DNA from 3 places in the Kineococcus terrestris genome. Region 2 is predicted to be linked to each of the others. Evidence: riboswitches for the same ligand, from Rfam matches in the RefSeq annotation. Region 2 holds a riboswitch; each other region holds the start of a gene.
What was found. A riboswitch is a leader RNA that binds a small molecule or an ion and turns the genes downstream of it on or off. The one in region 2 is predicted to bind S-adenosylmethionine.
Positions count from the first base shown of each region.

Region 1: another riboswitch for S-adenosylmethionine. It lies ahead of AB8M62_RS03035 (methylenetetrahydrofolate reductase); the one in region 2 lies ahead of AB8M62_RS08545 (putative leader peptide).
Region 3: another riboswitch for S-adenosylmethionine. It lies ahead of AB8M62_RS04695 (putative leader peptide); the one in region 2 lies ahead of AB8M62_RS08545 (putative leader peptide).

Region 1 is NZ_JBEUEI010000003.1:81,502-88,780, forward strand. It holds gene AB8M62_RS03015 (acyltransferase family protein) at 1-120, shown strand, start outside; gene AB8M62_RS03020 (monocarboxylic acid transporter) at 83-1,744, opposite strand; gene AB8M62_RS03025 (DUF485 domain-containing protein) at 1,741-2,121, opposite strand; gene AB8M62_RS03030 (DUF8692 domain-containing protein) at 2,260-2,871, opposite strand; SAM riboswitch class I at 3,122-3,213, shown strand; gene AB8M62_RS03035 (methylenetetrahydrofolate reductase) at 3,274-4,281, shown strand; gene metE (5-methyltetrahydropteroyltriglutamate--homocysteine S-methyltransferase) at 4,278-6,692, shown strand; gene AB8M62_RS03045 (amidohydrolase family protein) at 6,844-7,279, shown strand, end outside.
Region 2 is NZ_JBEUEI010000011.1:34,426-41,704, forward strand. It holds gene AB8M62_RS08530 (carbohydrate ABC transporter permease) at 1-795, opposite strand, end outside; gene AB8M62_RS08535 (carbohydrate ABC transporter permease) at 792-1,757, opposite strand; gene AB8M62_RS08540 (ABC transporter substrate-binding protein) at 1,754-3,160, opposite strand; gene AB8M62_RS08545 (putative leader peptide) at 3,265-3,366, opposite strand; SAM riboswitch class I at 3,372-3,468, opposite strand; gene AB8M62_RS08550 (Rne/Rng family ribonuclease) at 3,889-7,110, shown strand; gene rplU (50S ribosomal protein L21) at 7,255-7,279, shown strand, end outside.
Region 3 is NZ_JBEUEI010000005.1:27,486-34,764, forward strand. It holds gene AB8M62_RS04675 (baeRF2 domain-containing protein) at 1-853, shown strand, start outside; gene AB8M62_RS04680 (FMN-dependent NADH-azoreductase) at 910-1,542, shown strand; gene AB8M62_RS04685 (MarR family winged helix-turn-helix transcriptional regulator) at 1,565-1,876, opposite strand; gene AB8M62_RS04690 (hypothetical protein) at 1,873-2,328, opposite strand; SAM riboswitch class I at 2,460-2,549, shown strand; gene AB8M62_RS04695 (putative leader peptide) at 2,555-2,650, shown strand; gene AB8M62_RS04700 (O-acetylhomoserine aminocarboxypropyltransferase/cysteine synthase family protein) at 2,697-4,094, shown strand; gene AB8M62_RS04705 (LLM class flavin-dependent oxidoreductase) at 4,094-5,410, shown strand; gene AB8M62_RS04710 (organic hydroperoxide resistance protein) at 5,538-5,960, shown strand; gene AB8M62_RS04715 (DoxX family protein) at 5,957-6,397, shown strand; gene cut (cutinase) at 6,546-7,279, shown strand, end outside.

The DNA of each region.
Region 1 (7,279 bases), on a different contig from region 2:
GGGACGGCAGCGGGGCGGGTGCCCGACGGCACCCGCCCCGCTGACCGGCCGGCCCCGCCTGGCGACGGGGCCGGTGACGGCGTCAGTGCTGGACGGCCTTCTCCGCCCCGGCGCCGGTGAGGGAGCGCACCTCCATCTCGGCGGCGCGCTTCTCGTTGCCGCGCTCCTTGCCCAGCACCGAGCCCAGCCAGCCCAGGAAGAAGGCCAGCGGGATCGTCACCAGGCCCGGGTTCTCCAGCGGGAACCACGAGAAGTCCACCGAGGTGTCCCGGATCACCGACAGGCTCGCCCCGGTGTTCGGGTCGACCTTGCCGGAGACGACGGGGGAGAACGCGATGAGCACCAGGCAGGAGATCAGCCCGCCGTAGATGCTCCACATCGCCCCGCGGGTGGTGAAGCCCTTCCAGAACAGCGAGTAGATGATCGTCGGCAGGTTCGCGCTCGCCGCGACCGCGAAGGCCAGGGCGACGAGGAACGCCACGTTCTGCCCCTGCGCGAAGATGCCGCCGACGATGGCGACGGCGCCGATGACGACGACGGTCAGCCGCGCCACCCGCACCTCCCCGTCGGGGTCGACCTGCCCCTTCTTCAGCACGCTGGCGTAGATGTCGTGCGCGAAGGAGGCGCTCGCGGTGATCGCCAGGCCGGCGACGACGGCGAGGATCGTCGCGAACGCGACGGCCGCGATGATCCCCAGCAGGATCGTGCCGCCCAGCTCGAACGCCAGCAGCGGTGCCGCCGAGTTGACGCCGCCGGGCGCCGCCCGGATGACCTCGGCGCCCACGATCGCGCCGGCGCCGTAGCCGATGACGAGCGTGAACAGGTAGAAGACGCCGATGATCCAGATGGCCCACACGACGCTGCGGCGGGCCTCCTTGGACGAGGGCACCGTGTAGAAGCGCATGAGGACGTGCGGCAGGCCCGCGGTGCCGAACACCAGCGCCAGCGACAGCGACAGGAAGTTCAGCTTGGAGACCTCGCTGGCGCCGTACTGCGCACCCGGCCCGATGAGCGCCTCACCGGCCGAGCCGGGGGCGGCCACGGCCGCGCCGAGCAGGTCGGACAGGTTGAAGCCGTAGCGGCTGAGCACCCACACCGTCATGATCCCGGCGCCGGTGACCAGCAGGCACGCCTTGATGATCTGCACCCAGGTGGTGCCCTTCATGCCGCCGACGAGCACGTACAGGATCATCAGCGTGCCGACGACGGCGATGACGACGTTCTGCCCGGCGCGCGAGTCGATGCCCAGCAGCAGCGAGACCAGCCCGCCCGCGCCGGCCATCTGCGCCAGCAGGTAGAAGAAGGACACCGCCAGCGTCGAGATCGCCGCGGCCGTGCGCACGGGCCGCTCGCGCAGCCGGAAGCTGAGGACGTCGGCCATCGTGAAGCGGCCGGTGTTGCGCAGCAGCTCGGCGACCAGCAGCAGCGCCACCAGCCAGGCGACGAGGAAGCCGATCGAGTACAGGAACCCGTCGTAGCCGTACAGGGCGATGGCGCCGGCGATGCCCAGGAAGCTGGCGGCCGACAGGTAGTCGCCGGCGATGGCGACGCCGTTCTGCCGGCCGGTGAAGGCGCGCCCGCCGGCGTAGAAGTCGGCGGCCGTGCGGTTGTTCTTGCTGGCCCGCAGCACCACCGTCAGCGTGACGGCGACGAACGCGCCGAAGATGGCGATGTTGACCCAGGGGTTGCCGATGTCGGTCCCCGCGGCCGCCGCGGTGGACAGGCCCGTCGTCAGAGCGCTCACCGGACCCCCTCGACGCGCTGGCGCAGCTCCTCGGCCGCCGGGTCGAACCTCTTGTTCGCCCAGCGCACGTACACGGTGGTGATGGCGAACGTCATGACGAACTGGCTCAGCCCGAGCAGCAGCCCGATCGTGATGTTGCTGTCGCCCAGGCGCGTGCTCATGAAGCCGTGCGCGTAGTCGGCCAGCAGGACGTACAGCAGGTACCAGAACAGGAAGAGCGCGGTCAGGGGGAAGACGACGCGGCGGAAGCGCCGTCGCAGCGCGGCGAACTCGGGGGAGTCCTGGACCTCCTGGTAGGGCGTGCGCCCGTCCAGGGGCCCGGACCCGCCGGGCGGTTCGCCGGCCGGCCCGGACCGGCCGTGGTCGGTCGTGCTCACGGTGACCTCCTCGTCAGCGCCGGGACCCCGAGCCCCGGCTGTGAGGGCGCCGACGGTAGCTCGACGTCGAGACTCCCGGCCACCGAACGCGCCGAGAGGGCTTCCGGAAGACGTGCCCGTGCGCTCGCGCGAGACCCCTCAGCGGGCGGCGGGCGCCGTCGCGCGGCGCAGCTCGCGGGCGCTGACCGCGGTGAACCACGCCGTCCAGCACAGGACGGCGGCCAGCTTGCTGGCCTCCTCGTGCACCAGCAGGGACACGTCCAGCACGTCCACGAGCACCGAGTGCGCGAACCAGGCGCCAGCGGCGACGAGCAGCAGGCCGGTCAGCTCCCGCGCCCAGGAGCCGAGGAAGGTGAGGGCCCACACCGCCGCGGCGAGGCCCAGCGCGGCCATCGTCGCCTCCTCGGGCACCCCCTGCCACGCCAGCACGCCGTCGTGGAACATGAACAGGTCGTCCACGCCCATGGCCAGGGAGACCAGCCCGCCCCACAGGAGCAGGGAGGTGCGCCGGCGCGGCGCCCGGCCCCGCAGGACGAGGCCCGTCAGGACGCCCGCCGTCGCGGCGGCGAACCAGCCCAGCGCGCCGAGGTAGGTCACCCACCCGGCGTAGAACGTGAGCGGGTCCCCGGCGCGCGCCACCGCGAGGACGTCGCGCACCGCGACCCCGTACCACTCGGGCTCCAGCCCGATCACCACGGTCAGCGCCGCAGCGGCCGCGACGCTCGCCGCCACGACCGAGCCGACGAGCACCGCCTCCCCGTGCCCGCGGGCGGGCGCGACGGAGAGCTGAGCAGGGCCCTGGTCCTCCGCTCGGTGGCTGATCGGTGAACGCCGGGTGACCATCCGATGACTATGGCAGGTCCGCGCGAGACCCCGGCGCTCGGCGCGGGGGGCTGCGCGCCCGGCCGGCACCTCACCCGCCCGGGCGATCGAGCCCGCCCCGCGCACGGCCGACACGAAGGGTGTTGAAGCGCGGGCCCCGTGCCCCTAGCATCGACGCAGCCCATCCAGAGCGGTCGAGAGTCCTGGCTCCGTGACGCCGCAGCAACCCCCCGAGCCCGGGCGAGGGTGCTAACGCCAGGCCGATGGAGTTCAGATGTCGATGTCACGCACCCCCGCCACCCCCGCCTGCGCCGGCGCCCGGGCCCGGCGGTGAGCCTCGCCCCGCGCCTGCGGGGGACGGACCGGCCCACGGTCAGCTTCGAGCTGTACCCGCCGCGCTCGGCGGCGGGCGTGGACGCCGTGCACCGCACCGTGGCCGAGCTGTCCGCCGTCCTGCCGGACTTCTTCTCCGTCACCTACGGGGCCTCCGGCGCCACCCGCGGGCCCAGCGCCGACCTGGTGCGGCACGTGCTGGCCAGCACCCCGGTGCCCGTCCTGGCGCACCTGACCTGCGTGGGCGCCTCCCGCCGCGAGGTCGTCGAGCTGGCCACGGCGTTCTTCGACGCCGGGGTGCGCGACGTCCTCGCCCTGCGCGGGGACCCGCCGGCCGGGCAGGAGGACTGGCGCCCGCACCCCGACGGCGTCCACCGCGCCTGCGACCTCGTCGAGCTGCTGCAGGTCGCCGACCGGCGCCACCTCGCCCAGCGCGGCGGCGCCCGCCCCGTGGACGAGCAACCGCTGAGCATCGCCGTGGCGGCCTTCCCCTCCGGCGGGCCGGACGACCTGGCGGCCCTGCGCGCCAAGCAGGACGCCGGCGCCCACTTCGCCGTCGCGCAGGTCTGCTACCGCGCGAGCGAGTACGCCGACCACCTGGCGCGCGCCCGCGCCGCCGGGATCACGATCCCCGTGCTGCCGGGCGTCGTGCCCACCACCGACCCGGCCCGGCTGCTGCGCCTGCAGCAGCTGACCGGCGTGCCCGTGCCCCGCGAGCTGCTCGCCGTCCTGGAGACGGCGCAGGAGTCCGGGGACACCGCCCGCCGCCGCGCCGGCACCGCCTGGGGGGCGCGGCTGGTCCGCGAGCTCCTCGACGCCGGCGCGCCCGGCGTGCACGTCTACACCTTCAACTCCCACGACCACGCGCTGGACCTGCTCGAGGGCGCCCACCTCGACACGCGGACCCCGACGGTCCCGCCGGCGGCCGGACGGCCGCAGGCCGGCAGCTCCCCGGAGGCACCCCTCCCCGAACCCGCCGCGCAGCCGGCTGGAGGCACCGCATGAGCACCACCGACCACCCCACCACCGGACGCACCACCGCCTCGGCGCCGTGGGGCGCCACCGTCCTCGGCTACCCCCGCACCGGCCCGCGCCGCGAGGCGAAGAAGGCCCTGGAGGCCCTGTGGGCCGGGCGCGCCGACGTCGCCGCCACCGAGGAGGCCCTGGCCGCGGTGCGCGCGCGCACCCTGCGCCGCCTGAACGCCCTGGGCCTGCACGCGCACGACGCGTCCATCCCCTCGGCCGCCTCCAGCTACGACCACGTCCTCGACGCGGCCGTCACCCTCGGGGCCGTCCCGCCGCGCTTCGCCGACGTCGTCGGCCCCGACGGCCGCGTGGACGTCGCCGGGCGCTCCACCATCGCCCGCGGGCGCGGCGCCGACGCACCGCTGGAGATGACGAAGTGGTTCGACACGAACTACCACTACCTCGTCCCCGAGATCGGCCCGGACACCGCGTTCCGCTTCGCCGACGACAGCAGCGTGCGGGAGTTCTCCGAGGCGCTGGCCGACGGGTTCCTCACCCGGCCCGTCCTCGTCGGGCCGCTGACGTTCCTGCTGCTGTCCAAGCCCGTCGACGGCGCGCCCGCCGGGTTCCGGCCCCTGGACCGCCTGGACGACCTGCTGCCCGCGTACGCGGACCTGCTCGCCGCGCACGCGGCCGCCGGCGCGACGTGGGTGCAGCTGGACGAGCCCGCCCTCGTCAGCGACTCGGCCACCGCGGGGGTGGCGGACCTGCCGGGCCTGGTGCGCCGCACCTACGAGCGGCTGGTCGCGCTGCCGCAGCGCCCGCAGCTGCTGGTGGCCGCCCCGTACGGGGACCTGGGCGAGCTGCTGGAGCCGCTGGCCCGCACCGGCGTGGAGGGGATCGGCCTCGACCTCGTGCGCGGCCGGCTGCCGGAGGTCGACGCGGACGCCGGGCTGCGCGAGGCGCTGCGCGGCACGCTCGTCGTCGGCGGGGTCGTGGACGGGCGCAACGTGTGGGCCGGCGACCTGCCGCGCGCCCTGGCGTCGCTGCGCGCGCTGGAGGGGAGCGCGGCGCACGTCGCGGCGGGCACGTCGACGTCGCTGCTGCACGTCCCGCACGACGTGGCCGACGAGCCGCAGCTGGACGAGCGGCTGCGCAGCTGGCTGGCCTTCGCCGACCAGAAGGTCGCCGAGGTCGTCGTCCTGGGCCGCGCGCTGCGCGACGAGGCGTCGGTCGCCGACGCGCTCGCCGCCAGCGCCCGCGTGCGCGCCGACCGGGCCGGCGCCCCCGGCGTCGTGCGCCCGGAGGTCCGCGAGCGCCTGGCCGCCCTGACCCCGGAGGCGTTCCGCCGCAGCGACTACGCGGTGCGCCGCTCCGCGCAGGAGGAGGTCCTGGGCCTGCCGCTGCTGCCCACCACGAGCATCGGCTCGTTCCCGCAGACCCGCGAGATCCGCGCCGCCCGCGCCGCCCACGCGCGCGGGGAGCTGAGCACGCAGGCGTACGAGGAGTTCCTGCGCGCCGAGGTCGACCGCGTCGTGGCGCTGCAGGAGGACCTCGGCTTCGACGTCCTCGTGCACGGCGAGCCCGAGCGCAACGACATGGTCCAGTACTTCGCCGAGCACCTGGACGGGTTCGCCGTCACCCGCAACGGGTGGGTGCAGTCCTACGGCTCGCGCTGCGTGCGCCCGCCGATCCTGTTCGGCGACGTGGTCCGCCCCGAGCCGATCACCGTGCGCTGGGCCCAGCACGCGCAGTCGCGGACCGCGAAGCCCGTCAAGGGGATGCTCACCGGCCCGGTGACGATCCTGGCGTGGTCGTTCGTGCGCGACGACCAGCCGCTGGGCGAGACCGCCCGGCAGGTGGCGCTGGCGCTGCGCGACGAGGTCGCCGACCTGGAGGCCGCGGGCACCCGCGTCGTGCAGGTCGACGAGCCGGCGCTGCGCGAGCTGCTGCCGCTGCGCGAGGCCGACCAGGGCGCGTACCTGGAGTGGTCGGTGGGCTCGTTCCGCCTGGCCACCGCCGGCGCCGCCGACGCCACCCAGGTGCACACCCACCTGTGCTACTCGGAGTTCGGCGAGGTCATCGACGCCATCGACGGCCTGGACGCCGACGTCACGAGCATCGAGGCCGCCCGCTCGCGCATGGAGGTCGTGCCCGACCTGGCCCGGCAGGGCTTCGCCCGCGGCATCGGGCCCGGCGTGTACGACATCCACTCCCCGCGCGTGCCGGGCGAGGAGGAGGTCGCCGACCTGCTGCGGCTGGCGGTGGCGGCCGTGCCCGCGCGCCAGGTGTGGGTCAACCCCGACTGCGGGCTGAAGACCCGCGGCTACGCGGAGGTGGAGCCGGCGCTGCGGGCGCTGGTCGAGGCCGCCCGCACCGTGCGCGCCGAGCTGGACGGGCACGACGGGTCCCACGGGCGCGCCGTGGGGGCGGGCGGGCGCGCGGGCTGAGCCCCGCGCGGTGGTCGGCTCACCGGGCCGCTGGTTGGCTGGCCCGGTGACCGTCCCCGTCCCGCCCGTCCACCCGCCCGCCGCGCCGGGCGCCCCGCGCACCACCCCGCGCGGGCGCGACCTGGCCGTCGTCGGCGGGAGCGTCCTGCGGATGACGCCCGGGTGGGCGGGCGAGCGCGAGCCGGTCACCGTGCTCGTGCGCGGCGGGGTCGTCGCGGCCGTCGGCCCCGACGTCGCCGTGCCGGACGGGGTCCCGGTGCTGGACGCCACCGGCTGCTGGGTCCTGCCGGGGTTCGTCGAGGCGCACACCCACCTGGGCGTGCACGCCGAGGGGGAGGGCTGGCACGGCGCCGACGTCAACGAGAAGGGCGAGCCGCGCGGGGCGCGGCTGCGCGCCCTGGACGCCGTCGACCCCGCCGACCCCGGCTTCGCCGACGCCCTGGCCGGCGGGGTCACCACCGCCGTGGTGATGCCCGGCTCGGCCAACGTCGTCGGCGGGCAGACGGCCGCGCTGAAGACGTGGGGCCGCACCGTCCTCGACATGCTGGTGCGCGCCCCGCTGGGGGTGAAGAGCGCGCTGGGGGAGA
Region 2 (7,279 bases):
GCCGCCGACGAGCCAGCGCTGCGCGACGACGGCCAGCACGTACATCGGCACGATGCCGACGAGCGAGGCCGCGGCCTGCTGGCCGAACTGCACGGTGCGGTCGCCCTGGAACAGCGACAGGCCGACCGTCAGGGTCTGGCTGCTGCTGCTGCTCGCGAACGAGACCGCGAACAGGAACTCGTTGTAGCTGAGGAACAGGCAGATGAGCAGGGCCGCCACCAGGCCGGGCGCCAGCAGCGGCAGCACGAGGCGGACCAGCCCGCCGGTGGTGCCCAGCCCGTCCACCCAGCCGGCCTCCTCGACCTCCAGCGGCACGCGGCGCACGAACCCGTCGAGCAGCCAGACGGCCACCGGCACGTTCGCCAGGCCGTTGACGAGGACCAGGCCGGTCACGCTGCTCGTCAGCCCGCCGGACTTCAGCAGGTAGTACAGCGGCAGGACCGCCACGACCGGCGGCGCGCAGTAGCTGGCCAGCAGCAGCGTCTGCAGCCGCTCCCCGCGCGCGCCCGCGCGGGCGGTGACGTACGCCGCGGGCACCGCGATGAGGCAGGTGACGAGCGTGGCGCCGACCGCGACGACCCAGGAGTTCGCGAGCATCGAGGCCAGGTCGACCGTCGCGAAGGCGGCCGGGTAGTTGTCCCGCACCAGCCGGGTGGGCAGCCAGCCGCCGTTGGCGATGTCGTCGACGCTGCGCAGCGACAGCGAGACGAGGAACAGCACCGGCACCAGCGCCACGAACGCCACCAGCGCCAGCACGAGCCGCAGACCGCTGCGGCGCAGCACCGCGGCGCTCACCGGTCCGCCTTCACGGCGCGGGCGCGCAGCAGCGTCACCGCGGTCGTCAGCAGGCCCACGAGCAGGGCGAAGACGAGGGTCTGCGCGGCGGCCACCCCGATCTCGTAGCTGCCGCGCATGCCGGTGCGGTAGATCTCGAAGCTCGTCACGACGGTCGACAGGCCGGGCCCGCCCTGGGTGACCACGGCGACGAGGTCGAACACCTTCAGCCCGACGACGAGCTCGACCAGGAGCACGCCGAGCACGCTGGGCAGGACCACCGGCCACACGACGTGCGTGAACGTGCGCACCCGGCCCGCGCCGTCCAGGGCCGCGGCCTCGCGCAGCTCCTCGTCCACGCCCAGCAGCGCCGCGAACACCACCAGCGTCACCAGCGGCGTCCACTGCCACACGTGCATCACGACGAGCGCGGCGAAGGCCCCGACGCTGTCGCCCAGCGGGTTCGCCCCCGGGAACCCGAGGGCGCTGAACACCCCGCCGAACGCGCCGCCGACGGGGGCGAGCATGAGCTTCCACGCCACGCCCACCATCACCGGCGGGGTCACGAGCGGCAGCAGCAGCACCGTGCCCACGACCCCGAACCGCCTGCCGCGCGCGTGCAGCAGCAGCGCCAGCGCGGTGCCCAGCGCGGTCGTCCCCAGCGCCGCCGCGACCGCGAACACGACCGAGCGCACGAGCGAGCCCGCGAACGCGACCGACCGCCACGCCTCGACGAAGTTCGCGACGCCGGTGAACCCCCGCAGCGGCCGCGCCAGCGAGGAGTCGGAGAACGCCAGCAGGACGACGAACACCGTGGGGTAGGCGAGCATGACGAGCAGCCCCAGCAGGCTGGGCGCGGCCAGCCAGCCCGGCACGTGACCGGGGCGGTGCCGCCCGGGGACCGCGCGCCGCGGGCGGCCGCGTCCGGGGGCGGTCCCGCGCCCCTGGCGCGGGACGCGGCGGACGTCGAGACCGCTGCTCATCCGAGCTCGCGCTCCCAGGTCTCCTGCGCGGTGCCCAGCGCCGTCTCGACGTCCTGGCTGCCCTGCATCGCCAGCGCGAGCTGGTCGACGAGGTCCTGCAGCAGCTTCGGCGCGCCCGCCTGGCGCGGCCAGGCCAGCGCGTCGCTGGTCAGGCCCTCGCGGATGACGTCGGTCGCGGCGCCCGCCGCCTCGGCGTACTCCGGCGACTCCAGCACGCTCGTGCGGGCCGGGTCGATGCCCGAGCCGGCGGTGGAGGCCAGCAGGAAGTTGCGCTCGCGGTCCGTCGCCCACTTCACGAAGGCCGCGGCGACCTCCGGCTGCCCCGACCCGCTCGACACCCCGAGGCCGAAGCCGGCCTCCAGCGCCGTGCGGGGCGTCGTGTTCGACCCGCCCACCGGCAGGGTGACGACGCCCCACTTGTCGACCACCTGCGAGCTCTCCGGGTCCTGCGCCTTCAGGCCCAGGTCGGTCCAGGTGTCGATCATGGCGCCCTGTCCGGCCAGGAAGGCGGAGTTGGCCTGGTCGAAGCCCGTCTGCAGGGGGGTGGGCAGCGCGTGCGGCTGCACGTCCACGAGGTGCTGCAGCGCGGCCACGGCCGCCTCGCTCGTCAGCGTGGGCCGGCCCGACTCGTCCACGAGGGTGCCGCCGTAGCCGGCGAGGCGGTTGACGAAGGAGCAGCCGAGGATCATCGGCACCTGCTGGGCCTGCACGACGGCGCCGTACACGCTGCCGCCGGAGTCCCGGGTGATCTTCGCGGCGGCCTCGTCGTACTCGTCCCACGTGGCGGGCGGTGCGACGCCGTACCGCTCGAACACCTCGGCGTTGTAGTAGAGGACGTGCGTGTCGCCGTCGAAGGGCAGGCCGTAGCGGCGCCCGTCCAGCAGCGTGTACGGGTCGTACACCGCGGGCAGGAAGTCGCCGGTGGCGATGTCCTCGTTGGCGCCGACCCAGTCCGTCAGGTCGACCAGCGCCTCGGCCTCCACCAGGTCGCCCAGGCCGAAGTAGAAGTAGTCGAAGACGTCGAACTCCCCGGCACCGCCCTGCACGTCGAGGACCTGCTGGCTCGTCAGCTGGTCGTAGGGGACCGCCGTGACGTCCAGCGTGCCGCCGAACTCCTCGGCGAAGGCGGGACCGAGCAGCTCGGTGAAGGCCAGCCGGTGCGGCTGGTTGACCATCAGCTTGATCGTGGCGCCGTCCAGGGCGGCGGCGGGCTCAGCGGCGAGGGCGCTGCTGCCCGAGGCGCCGCCGCAGGCGCTCAGGGAACCGGTCGCGGCCAGGCCGCCGAGGCCGAGGGCGCCGCCGAGCAGGCGGCGGCGGGAGGTGCGGGCGCGCAGGAGCGCGTCGACGGCGCGCGGCGGACGGGACTGGTGGGGCTCGTGGGGCGTGCGGGGCTGGTGGGACATGAACGAGGGCATGCGGGGTCTCCGGGGGTCGCGGACGCGGGTGTCCGTGCGGGGTGGTGGGACCGGGCGGTGGGAGCCCGGGAGGTGGCCGGTGCGGCCGGGGGTCAGGCCGCCGGCGGCCGACAGGTCGCCGAGCTCGTGCGGGCGAGGTCGACGTGCAGCCGCCGCACCAGCCGGGTGCGGGCGGACAGGGCTCCAGGGCGCACAGCTGCCTCCATCGTCCCTGGCGGGAGCACCTGCCGCGGGGGAGCCCGCGGTGGTTGCTGTGGCGTCGTCGAGCCAGGTCTCTCGGCCACTCTGGATGGGTGTGCGGCGAGCGTAGCGGACGGTGCGGCCGCGCGGGAGGACCCGCGGTGGACCGTTCCACCGGCCTGTCGGCGCGGTGGGGCGCGCGGCACGAGCTCCGGGCCGGTCCGCGGGCGCTGTGAGACACTGCACGCGGTCGTGCGTCCCCTCACACCGGGCGCCCGGCCCGCCGACGTGACCGACGCCCCACCGGGGAGTCCGGGCCGCGCCGGGGCCCGAGGGCCCGGCCGGCGCCCCGGGCCCGCGCGACGGGCGGCGAGCGCCGGTGACGCCCCGGCGGCCGCCGCGGACCGACCGCGAACCGCCGGGGTGGACGACTGGACTTCCGCCGGTCGGGACCGATCCCGCCCGGCGAGCCCGACGAGACGCCCGGGCGGTCGCAGGGGCACCGGTGTGGCGGCCGCCGCGGGCGACGGAGACCCGTGACGACGACCCCCGACGAGAACACCGACGGCGCTGCGGCGGCGGCGGGCGAGAGCACCACCGCCCCGGCCCGCCCCGCGCGCCGGCGCCGCGCCGCCAGCCGGCCCGCCGGCCCGCCCGTGCGCGCGGAGGACCCGGCGCCCGCGGACACCGCCGCGCCGCCGGCGCAGGCGCCCGCTGAGACGCCAGCTGAGACCCCGGCGGAGATCCCCGCGGTCACCGCGTCGCCAGCCGCGCAGGAGCCCGGTGACGCGCTCGCCGAGCCCGCGGAGCCCACCAGGCCCCGCCGGGCCCGCCGCACCCGCAAGACCGCCGTGGCCGCCGAGCCCACCGTGGAGCCAGCCGCCGAGCCCACCGCGGAGCCGGCCGTCGACCCGGCGAGCGACCAGGTCGCCGAGCCCGTCGCCGAGCCCGTCGCCGAGCCCGTCGCCGAGCCCGTCGCCGAGCCCGTCGCCGAGCCCGCGGCCCCGGCGCGGCCCCGCCGCCGTCGCGCCACGCGGGCGGCGGCCTCCCCCGAGCCCGTCGCCGAGGTGGCGCCCGAGCCCGAGCCCGCGCTCGCCGATGAGCCCGCCGCGGAGGCCGACGCCGAGCAGGCCGCCGCGGCCGTGCCGGAGACCCCTCCGCAGCCCGAGCCCGTCCCCGGGCCCGCCGCGCAGGAGGCCGCCCCGCAGCAGGCCGCCCCCCGCCTCTCGGCGCAGGAGCCCGCGCAGCAGCGCGACGAGCGCGCCGAGCGCGGTCGCGCCGCCGTCGACGACCTCATGGACGACCCTGTGCTGCTGCGCGCCGCCGGGTTCGCCCGCAGCGGCGGCAGCACCGGCGCCGACCGGGCCGCCGAGGCCGCGGCCCGCGCGACCGCCGTCTTCTTCCAGGCGCCCGACGTGGAGCAGCCGCGCCGCCGCCGGGCGTCGGCGCCCGCCGGTCCGCCCCGCCACCGCGACGAGCACGACGGCGGGGTGGCGCGCGGCTGGGACGACGCGGCCGAGCCCGCCGACGACCTGACCGAGGACCGGGAAGACGACCTGGCCGACGACCTGGCCGACGACCTGGCGGGGGACCTCGCCGGCGGTCGCGCGACCGGTGCGGACGACGAGGACGGTCCGGACGCGGCCGGTGACGACGACCGCGACGACGACCGCGACGACGAGGGGGACGACGACGGCGCCCCGCGCCGCCGCCGTCGCCGGGGTGGCCGGGGCCGGCGCAGCCGCGCCCGAGGTGACGACCGAGGTGACGACCGCGGCGAGGGCGAGGGCGAGGACGGCGACGGCGACGACGCGCGTCCCGCGGACGGCGCGGCCACCGGCGCCGACGACGAGGGCGCCGACGAGGACGCCGAGCGCGCGGGCGAGCGCGACGAGCGCGAGGACGCGGGGGAGTCGTCCTCCTCGCGCCGCCGCCGTCGCCGGCGCCGCCGCGGCGGCTCGGACGGCGACGAGCCGTCGCCGGACGACCCGCCGAACACGGTGGTGCGGGTGCGCGAGCCCCGCCGCTCCCGCGGCAGCGGCGGCGGCGGCACCGGCGAGGACGAGATCACCGCGCTGAAGGGCTCCACCCGCCTGGAGGCCAAGAAGCAGCGCCGCCGCGAGGGGCGCGAGCAGGGCCGCCGGCGCGCGATCCTCACCGAGGCGGAGTTCCTGGCCCGCCGCGAGAGCGTCGAGCGCGTCATGGTGGTGCGCGAGCGGGACGGCGTCACCCAGATCGGCGTCCTCGAGGACGGCATCCTCGTCGAGCACTACGGCGCCCGGAAGGCGCAGACGACCATGGTCGGCAACGTCTACCTCGGCCGGGTGCAGAACGTCCTGCCCGGCATGGAGGCGGCGTTCGTCGACCTCGGCCGGGGCCGCAACGCCGTCCTGTACGCGGGCGAGGTCAACTGGGACGCCGCGGGCCTGGAGGGTCAGCCGCGGCGCATCGAGGCGGCCCTGAAGTCCGGCGACAGCGTCCTCGTCCAGGTGACGAAGGACCCCGTCGGGCACAAGGGCGCCCGCCTGACCAGCCAGATCTCGCTGCCCGGCCGCTACCTGGTGTACGTGCCGCGCGGGTCGATGACCGGCATCTCCCGCAAGCTGCCCGACACCGAGCGCGCGCGCCTGAAGAAGGTCCTCAAGCAGGTGGTGCCCGAGGGCGCAGGCGTCATCGTGCGCACCGCCGCCGAGGGCGTCTCGGAGGAGGAGCTGGCCGCGGACGTGCGCCGGCTGCAGGCCACCTGGGAGGCGGTGCAGGAGAAGGCCGGCTCCAAGGGCGCCCCGCTGCTGCTGCACGGGGAGCCCGACCTGACCGTCCGGGTCGTGCGGGACGTCTTCAACGAGGACTTCTCCCGGCTCGTCGTCTCCGGCGAGGAGGCCTGGCGCACGGTGCACGGCTACGTCTCCGACGTGGCGCCCGACCTGCTGGACCGCCTGGAGCGCTGGGAGTCGGAGGCGGACGTGTTCGCCGAGACCCGCGTCGACGAGCAGCTGCAGAAGGCGCTGGGCCGCAAGGTGTGGCTGCCCTCGGGCGGCTCGCTGGTCATCGACCCGACCGAGGCCATGCACGTCATCGACGTCAACACCGGCAAGTTCACCGGGTCCGGCGGCACGCTCGAGGAGACGGTCACCCGCAACAACCTCGAGGCGGCCGAGGAGATCGTGCGGCAGCTGCGGCTGCGCGACATCGGCGGGATCATCGTCATCGACTTCATCGACATGGTCCTGGAGTCCAACCGCGACCTGGTCCTGCGCCGGCTGGTGGAGTGCCTGGGCCGCGACCGCACCAAGCACCAGGTCGCGGAGGTCACCTCCCTGGGCCTGGTGCAGATGACCCGCAAGCGCACCGGGCAGGGCCTGGCGGCCGTGCTGGAGGAGCTGCAGGCGCCCGAGGAGCCGCAGCGCTCGGGCCGCGACGAGGGCGGCGGCCGCGGCAACGGCGGCGGTCGCGGTGACGGCGGCAGCGGCGGCAACGGCGGCGGCAACGGCGGCGGCAACGGCGGCGGCAACGGCGGCGGTGGCAACGGCGGCGGCGGCAAGCGCCGCCGCGGTCGCGGCGGCTCGGGCTCCGGCGGCGGCGACGACAGCGCGTCCGGCGAGGCCGGCGAGCAGGCCGGGCGCGGGGGCGACGCCGACCAGGCGCCCGCGCCCGCCAAGGACCCCGCGAAGGAGGCCGCGGTGATGGCGGCCATCGCCGCGGTCGCCGCCGCGGCGCGGACCACGGCCCCCGGCGGGCCGGGGTCCCCGAAGGCCTGAGGCGGCCGGGGGACCGGGTCGTTTTGACCCGGTCTCCCCGGATCCGTACGCTTGACCCTTGGTGCGCCGTCGTGCGCGTGCCGCGGACGCCCCGGGTGTCCAGCGGCGCTCTGGACAGTTCGGAACGAGAGAAACGGGTTCGTTGTGGTCTACGCGATCGTCCGCGCCG
Region 3 (7,279 bases), on a different contig from region 2:
GGTCGCGCACCTCATGCCGCTGGTGCGCTCGCTGGCCGACGACGTGCGCTACGTGCTCGTCGAGCTGGACCGCGCCGGCGCCGACATCACCGTCAGCCGCTCCGACAGCCCGCGCGGCGGGGAGAAGCGCACGGTGGAGGGCGGCCACGACGTCCTGCACAAGGTCCCCGGCGGGGGGTGGTCGGCGCTGCGCTACCAGCGCCGCGTGGAGGACAGCTGGGACCACAACGCCGGCGCGGTCGCCGACGCGCTGGCGGACCTGGTGCGCACCGAGCACCCCGAGGTCGTCCTGCTCACCGGGGACGTCAAGGCCGCGGCGGCGCTGCGCGACAAGGCGGCCAAGCCGGTGCTGGAGCTGCTGGCCGAGGTCCCGGGCGGCAGCCGGCACGCGGGCGCGAAGGAGGACGCGTTCGCGGCCGCGGTCGCGCAGGCGCTGGAGGTGGTCCGCCGCCGCCGCCGCGACGCGCTCGTCGACGAGTTCGAGCAGGAGATCGGCCGCACCCGCTCCGGGCAGGGCCCGGACGGCACCGGCGGCGCGGGCCGCGCGGTGGAGGGGATGCGCGCGGTGGTCGGGGCGCTGAGCCGCGGGCAGGTGCGCACCCTGCTGCTGCGCGACGACCCGTCCTCGGACCTGCGGCTGTGGATCGGCGACGACCCGACGCAGGTCGCCACGACCGCCGAGGACCTGCGGGCGATGGGCGTGGGCGACCCGCTGGAGGTGCGCGCGGACGCGGCCCTGCTGCGCGCGCTGGCCGCCACGGACGCCGAGATCGAGCTGGTCGCCGAGCGCCCGGTCATGGACGGCGGCGTCGGCGCGGTCCTGCGCTACGCCGACCCGTCGACGGCCGGCTGAGCGGGCGGGCCGAGCGCCCCGGCGGAGGGGGCGGGGGCGGTCGGTAGCGTGCGCGCATGCCGCACCTGCTGCACCTCGACTCCTCCGCCGACCTGACCTCCTCGCGCTCGCGGGCGCTGACCGCGGAGTTCGCCCGCGCCTGGGCGGCGCGCGGGGAGGGGTTCACGACGACGTACCGGGACCTGCACCGCGACCCGCTGCCGCACCTGGCGGACTCCGAGCTGCACTGGACGCCGGCGGACCGCCGCCCGGGCGCGCAGGTCCCCGCGGACGCCGAGGCGCTGCAGCGCACGATCGTCGAGGAGCTGCTGGCCGCGGACGTCCTGCTGGTGGGGGCGCCGCTGTACAACTACACGGTCCCCTCGACGCTGAAGGTCTGGTTGGACAACGTCCACGTGCCGGGCCTGCTGACGGGGGCGGGCACGCAGCCGCTGGCGGGCCGCAGGGCCGTCGTGGTCAGCAGCCGCGGCGCCGTCTACGACGCGGGCACGCCCACCGAGACGTGGGACCACGGCGTGCCCGTCCTGCGGATCATCCTGGGCGAGGCGTTCGGGATGGACGTGGAGGTGGTGCAGACGAGCATCACGCTGGCCCACCGGGTGCCGGACCTGGCCGCCCACGCCGAGCGCAGCGACGGGGAGTTCGCGGCGGCCCGCGAGCGCCTGGCGGAGCTGGGCGCGACCCTCTGAGGCGGCCGCCGGGCCGGCGGCGTCAGCGCGGCTCGGCGGGGACGTCGACCGCGCTCGCGGCGACGATCTCCTGCAGCGCGGCGACGTGGTCGCGGTAGGCCCGCTGGCCCCGGCGGGTCAGGGACAGCCAGACCCGCCGCGAGTCGCCGCCGTGCCGGCTCTGGCCGACGTACCCGGCCTCGACGAGGGCGGCGACCTGCTTGCTCAGCGCCGACGGGCTGAGGTCGAGGTGCTCCTTGACCACCGACAGCTCCAGCGTGGTGCCGGCCGCGAGCAGGGCGCAGATGCGCAGGCGGTGCGCGGGGTGGATGACGGGGTCCAGCGCCGCGCTCACGCGGTCCCGCCCGTGCTCGCGCGGGGGCGCCCGGTGGTGCGGCGGTGCACGACACCGGCGACGAGGTAGCAGGCGGCGGCCGCGACGGCGAGGGCGAGGACGGGCCAGGCCGCGGTGGTCGCGTCGGCGACGACGAGGGCGGCCAGGACGCACGCGCCGGAGGCGAGGACGAGGGCGACGAACAGCCGGCTGGTGGGCACGGTCCAGGGGGTGCCCATCCGGTACCCGGCGGCGACGTTGACGCCCAGCACGGTGAGGCCGATCGCCAGGAAGACGGGGTTGCGGTCGTCCCGGAGCAGCGCGGTCGCCGCCATGGCCCCGAGCAGCAGCGCGTTGACGGGGTAGATCCACGTGGGCCAGGGGGTGTCGCGCACGGCGCGCTGGGCCCGCTGGACGTCGGCGAGCGCGGCGCGGGCCTCGGCGGCGTCGGGGGTGCGGTCGATGCTTTCCATGCTGGCAACCATCGCAGGTGTTTTCCGCGGTGGCAACCGTTGAGCAGGTGGAAACCACCGGGTGCTGCGCCGTCCGGGTGAGTCCGCGTGAAGCGGTTGACAAGCGGTGACGCCACGTCGTCTCCTGGACGTTCCCATCCAGAGCGGCCGAGAGACTTGGCTCGACGACGCCGCAGCAACCGCCCCCCGGGGACCGGTGCTTCCGCCAAGACCGATGGAGGACACCGTGGAGAGCACCACGCCCCCGGCCACCGGCGCGCCCCTGACGCGGCGCCGGCACGTCGACCTCGTGCGCACGGCCGGCGGGACCTGTCGGGCCTGACCAGGCCCCCGTCCCGTCCCCGCCGCGCACCCCGAGAGGTCTCGTCATGCCCGCACGCCCCGACCAGCCCGCTCCGCGCCCGTGGGGCTTCGCCACCGAGCAGGTCCACGCCGGTGCCGAGCCCGACGACGTCCACGGCGCCCGGATCCCGCCCGTCCACCTGACCGCCGGGTTCGTCTTCCGCGACTTCGAGGACGCCCGCGCCCGCTTCGCCGGTGACGACGACGGCTACGTCTACTCGCGCCTGGCCAACCCGACCCTGACCGCGGTCGAGCGGCGGGTCGCCCGCCTGGAGGGCGGGCGCGACGCGCTGCTCGTCGGCAGCGGCCAGGCCGCCGTCACCGTCGCCCTGCTGGGCCTGCTCGGCGCCGGCGACCACCTGCTGTCCGCGGCCAGCGTCTACGAGGGCTCGCGCGGGCTGTTCCGCGAGAACTTCGCGCGGATGGGCGTCGCGGTCGACTTCGTGCCGACCGCCGCCGACGGCGGCACCGACCTGGACGCCTGGCGCCGCCTGCTGCGGCCCACGACGCGCGCGGTGTTCCTGGAGTCGATCCCCAACCCCAAGAACGACGTGCCCGACCTGCGCGCGGTGGCCGACCTCGCCCACGCGCACGGGATCCCCGTCGTCGTCGACAACACGCTGGCCACCCCGTACCTGCTGCGCCCGCTGGAGCACGGCGCGGACGTCGTCGTGCACTCGGCCAGCAAGTTCCTCGCCGGGCACGGCGCCGCCCTCGGCGGCGCCGTCGTGGTGGGGGAGGGCTTCGACTGGGCGGCCGGCGGGCGCTACCCGCACCTGGTGGACCGCTCGTCCGGGCGCAGCTGGGTGGACCGGTACGGCCCGCGCGCCTACGCCGAGCACGTGCGGCAGGTCGTCGCCGCCCGGCTGGGCCCGACGCTGTCGCCCGTCAACGCGTTCCTGCTCCAGCAGGGCCTGGAGACGCTGTCGCTGCGGGTGTCCCGGCACGTGGCCACCGCGCTGACGCTGGCGCGCTGGCTGGAGCAGCAGCCGGAGGTCGTCGCCGTCGACCACGCCGGCCTGGCCTCCAGCCCCTCCCACGCGCTCGCGCAGCGCTACCTGCCGCGCGGCGCCGGGTCGGTGTTCGGCGTGACGGTGGCCGGCGGGGAGGCCGGCGCGCGCGCCTTCGTCGACGCCGTGCGGCTGTTCACCCGCATGTCGCACCTGGGCGACGTGCGCTCCCTCGTCCTGCACCCGGCCTCGACCTCGCACGCGCACCGCAGCCCGGCCGAGCGCGCGGCCGCCGGCATCTGGCCGGGCCTGCTGCGCCTGTCGATCGGGCTGGAGGAGCCGGAGGACCTGCTGGCGGACCTGCGCCTGGCGCTGGACGCGGTGCGGAACGCGGTGGCCGGTTCCGAGGTGGCGCCGACGCCGGGGCCGGTGGGCGCCGCGGTGCCCGCCCTCGTGGCGGCGGGGGTCCTCTGATGGCGCGGCTGCAGCACCTGGGCTGGTTCTTCTCCCGCGGCTTCGGCCCGCAGGGCTGGGGCCACCCCCACCACGGCTGGGGCGACGACTGGACGCGCCCGGACCTGTACGTGCGGGCCGTGCAGGAGCTGGAGCAGGCCGGTCTGGACCTCGTCGTGTGCGAGGACGCCGTCTCGCTGGGCGACCCGCGCACGCTCGACCTGCGGGTGCGCGCCGCCTACGGCGGTCCCAAGCACGACCCGCTGCTGCTGGCGCCGTACCTGTTCGCCGCGACCCGGCACATCGGCGTCGTCCCGACCGTCAACGCCGGGATCACCCCGCCGTACCTGGCGGCCCGGCAGGCCGCCACCCTCCAGCACCTGTCCGCGGGCCGGTTCGGGATCAACCTCGTCACCGACTCCGGCTCGGCCCGCCACGTCGGCCTGGAACCCGTCCCGCACGGCGTCGCCTACGACCGCGCGACCGAGTGGATCGACGTGGTCCGCGAGCTGTGGCGCAGCTGGGACGACGGCGCCCTCGTCGCCGACGCCGCCACGGGCCGCTTCGCCGACGGCGGCCGCATCCGCGCCCTGGAGCACCGCGGGGAGCACTTCCGCCTCGACGGGCCCCTCAACGCGCTGCCGTTCGAGTCGCTGGGCGAGCCCGTCGTCGTCTCCCCGGGCGGCTCACCGCGCGGGCTGGCGTTCGCCGGGTCCCGCTCGGACGTGCAGCTGGCGCTCGCGCCCCTGGACGTGGCGAGCGTGCGCGCCTACCGCGCCCGCGTGCTGGCCGCAGCCGCCGAGGCCGGGCGCAAGGCCGGCGACGTGCGGGTCCTGTTCGTCGTGAAACCTGAGCTGGTCGCCAGCGCCGAGGAGGCCGACCGGGTCGTGGCGGCCTCCCGCGCGCCAGGCGAGGACGTCCTGCGCGCGGTGGCGCTGGCCTGGTCCAGCGACCTGGAGACGGACCTGACGGCGCTGCCGCTGGACGAGCCGCTGCGCGACGACGTCTTCGCCGACCACGTCTCGCGCGGCACGATCGCGGGGCTGCGCGCGGGCGCCGACCCGGACGCGCCCCTGCGCGAGCTGCTGGCCCGCAAGGCCCGCAAGGGCCGGCTCGCCGACCGCTCCGGCCTGGTCGGCACGGCCGAGGAGTTCGCCGACCTCGTGGAGGAGTTCGGCGAGGACGCGGACAACGACGGGTTCCTGCTGTCCGGGGACCTGCACCCGGTGACCGTGCACCGCTTCCTCGACGACCTCGTGCCCGTCCTGCGCCGGCGCGGGCTGCTGCGCACGTCGTTCGGGCGCGGGGGGCTGCGGGAGAACCTCTTCGACTTCTGAGGAGCGGCCGCCGGGACCCCGCACCGGCACGGGTCGCCCGCGCGGGGACGCCCCGGCGACCGCCTCGCGCCGCCGCGGCCCCGGTGGTACGACGACGGTTCCGTCCCCCACGTCCGGAGGTCCTCCCGTGCCCGCCGTCTACACCGCCGTCGCCACCGCCACCGGGGAGGGCCGCGACGGCCGCGCCCGCAGCTCCGACGGCCTGCTCGAGGTCGACCTCGCCGTCCCGCGCGAGATGGGCGGCCCCGGCGGCGCGACCAACCCCGAGCAGCTGTTCGCCGCCGGCTGGGCCGCCTGCTTCCACAGCGCTCTCAAGGGCGTCGCCCGCCGGCGGGGCGTGACGTTCACCGACTCCGCCGTCACCGCCGAGGTCGGCATCGGTCCCGACGGCGACGGCGGCTACGGCCTGCAGGCCGCCCTGCACGTCGAGCTCGGCGGGATCGGCCAGGCCGAGGCCGAGCAGCTCGTCGAGGCCGCGCACCAGGTGTGCCCCTACTCGAACGCCACCCGCGGCAACGTGCCGGTGGTGCTGGAGACGGTCACGGCGTGAGCGGCCGGACGCTCGGCGGTGCCCTGCGCCGCGTGGCGCAGGTCGCCCTCGGCGTCGCCCTGCTCGGCGCGGGCACCGGCCACCTGACGACCCTGCGCGAGGAGTTCCAGGCGCAGGTGCCGCCGTGGCTGCCGCTGGACGCCGACCTCGTCGTCGTCGCCTCCGGGGTCGTCGAGATCGCCCTCGGCGCGGCCCTGCTCCTCGTCCACCGCCAGCCCGCGCGCGCCGTCACCGGCGCCGTCGTGGCCGCGTTCTTCGTCGCGGTCTTCCCCGGCAACGTCTCGCAGTACCTCACCGGCACCGACGCCTTCGGCCTGGACACCGACACGGCCCGCGCCGTGCGGCTGGCCGGGCAGCCCGTCCTCGTGCTGTGGGCGCTGTGGTCGACGCGCGCGTGGGGCACCTGGCGCGAGCGGCGCGCGGCCCGCGAGCGCTGACGCTCCCGTCACCCGCTCGTCACCGGCGAGTCACGCGGAGTGGTTGCGCCGCGGGCGCGGCGGTCGGCACGATGAGCGCCGCCCGAGCGGCACGGCTCCCACCGGGACGCCCGTCGTCACCGCTCGCCGTCGAGAGGGTGACCCCGTGCTGCGTGCCCCGTCCCGTCCTGCCCGCCCGTCCCGCCGCCTGCCCGCGCTCGCGGCCGGCCTGGCCGCCGCCGTCACCGGCGGTGCTCTGCTGGCCGCCGCCGCACCGGCCGCCGCGGCCCCGACCGCGTGCTCGGACGTCGAGGTCGTCTTCGCCCGCGGCACCGGCGAGACGCCCGGCCTGGGCATCACGGGCGGGCCGTTCGTGCGGGCGCTGACCAGCGAGCTGTCCGACCGGACCGTCACCTCGCACGCCGTGGACTACGCCGCCAACTCCTCCCAGACCAGCGCCGGGCCCGGCGCCACCGCGATGAGCGCGCGCGTGCGCGAGGTCGCCGCGGCCTGCCCGTCCACCGTCTTCGTCCTCGGCGGCTACTCCCAGGGCGCCACCGTCACCGACATCGCCGTCGGCATCCGCACCGGCACCACCACCGGCACCCCGGTGCCCGCGGAGCTGTCCGGCCGCGTGGCCGCCGTCGTCGTCTTCGGCAACCCCCTGGGCATCGGCGGGCGCACCATCGCCACCGCCAGCGCCACCTACGGGCCGAAGTCGAAGGACTACTGCAACAGCAGCGACAGCGTGTGCGGCAGCGCCCCCAAGACCGGCACCGGCGGGCACCTCAGCTACGCCAGCAACGGCTCCACGACCGACGGCGCGCGCTTCGCCGCCGGCCTGGTGCGCGCCGCCGGCACCCCCACCACCCCGACGCCCGGCCCGACGCCGACGCCCACGCC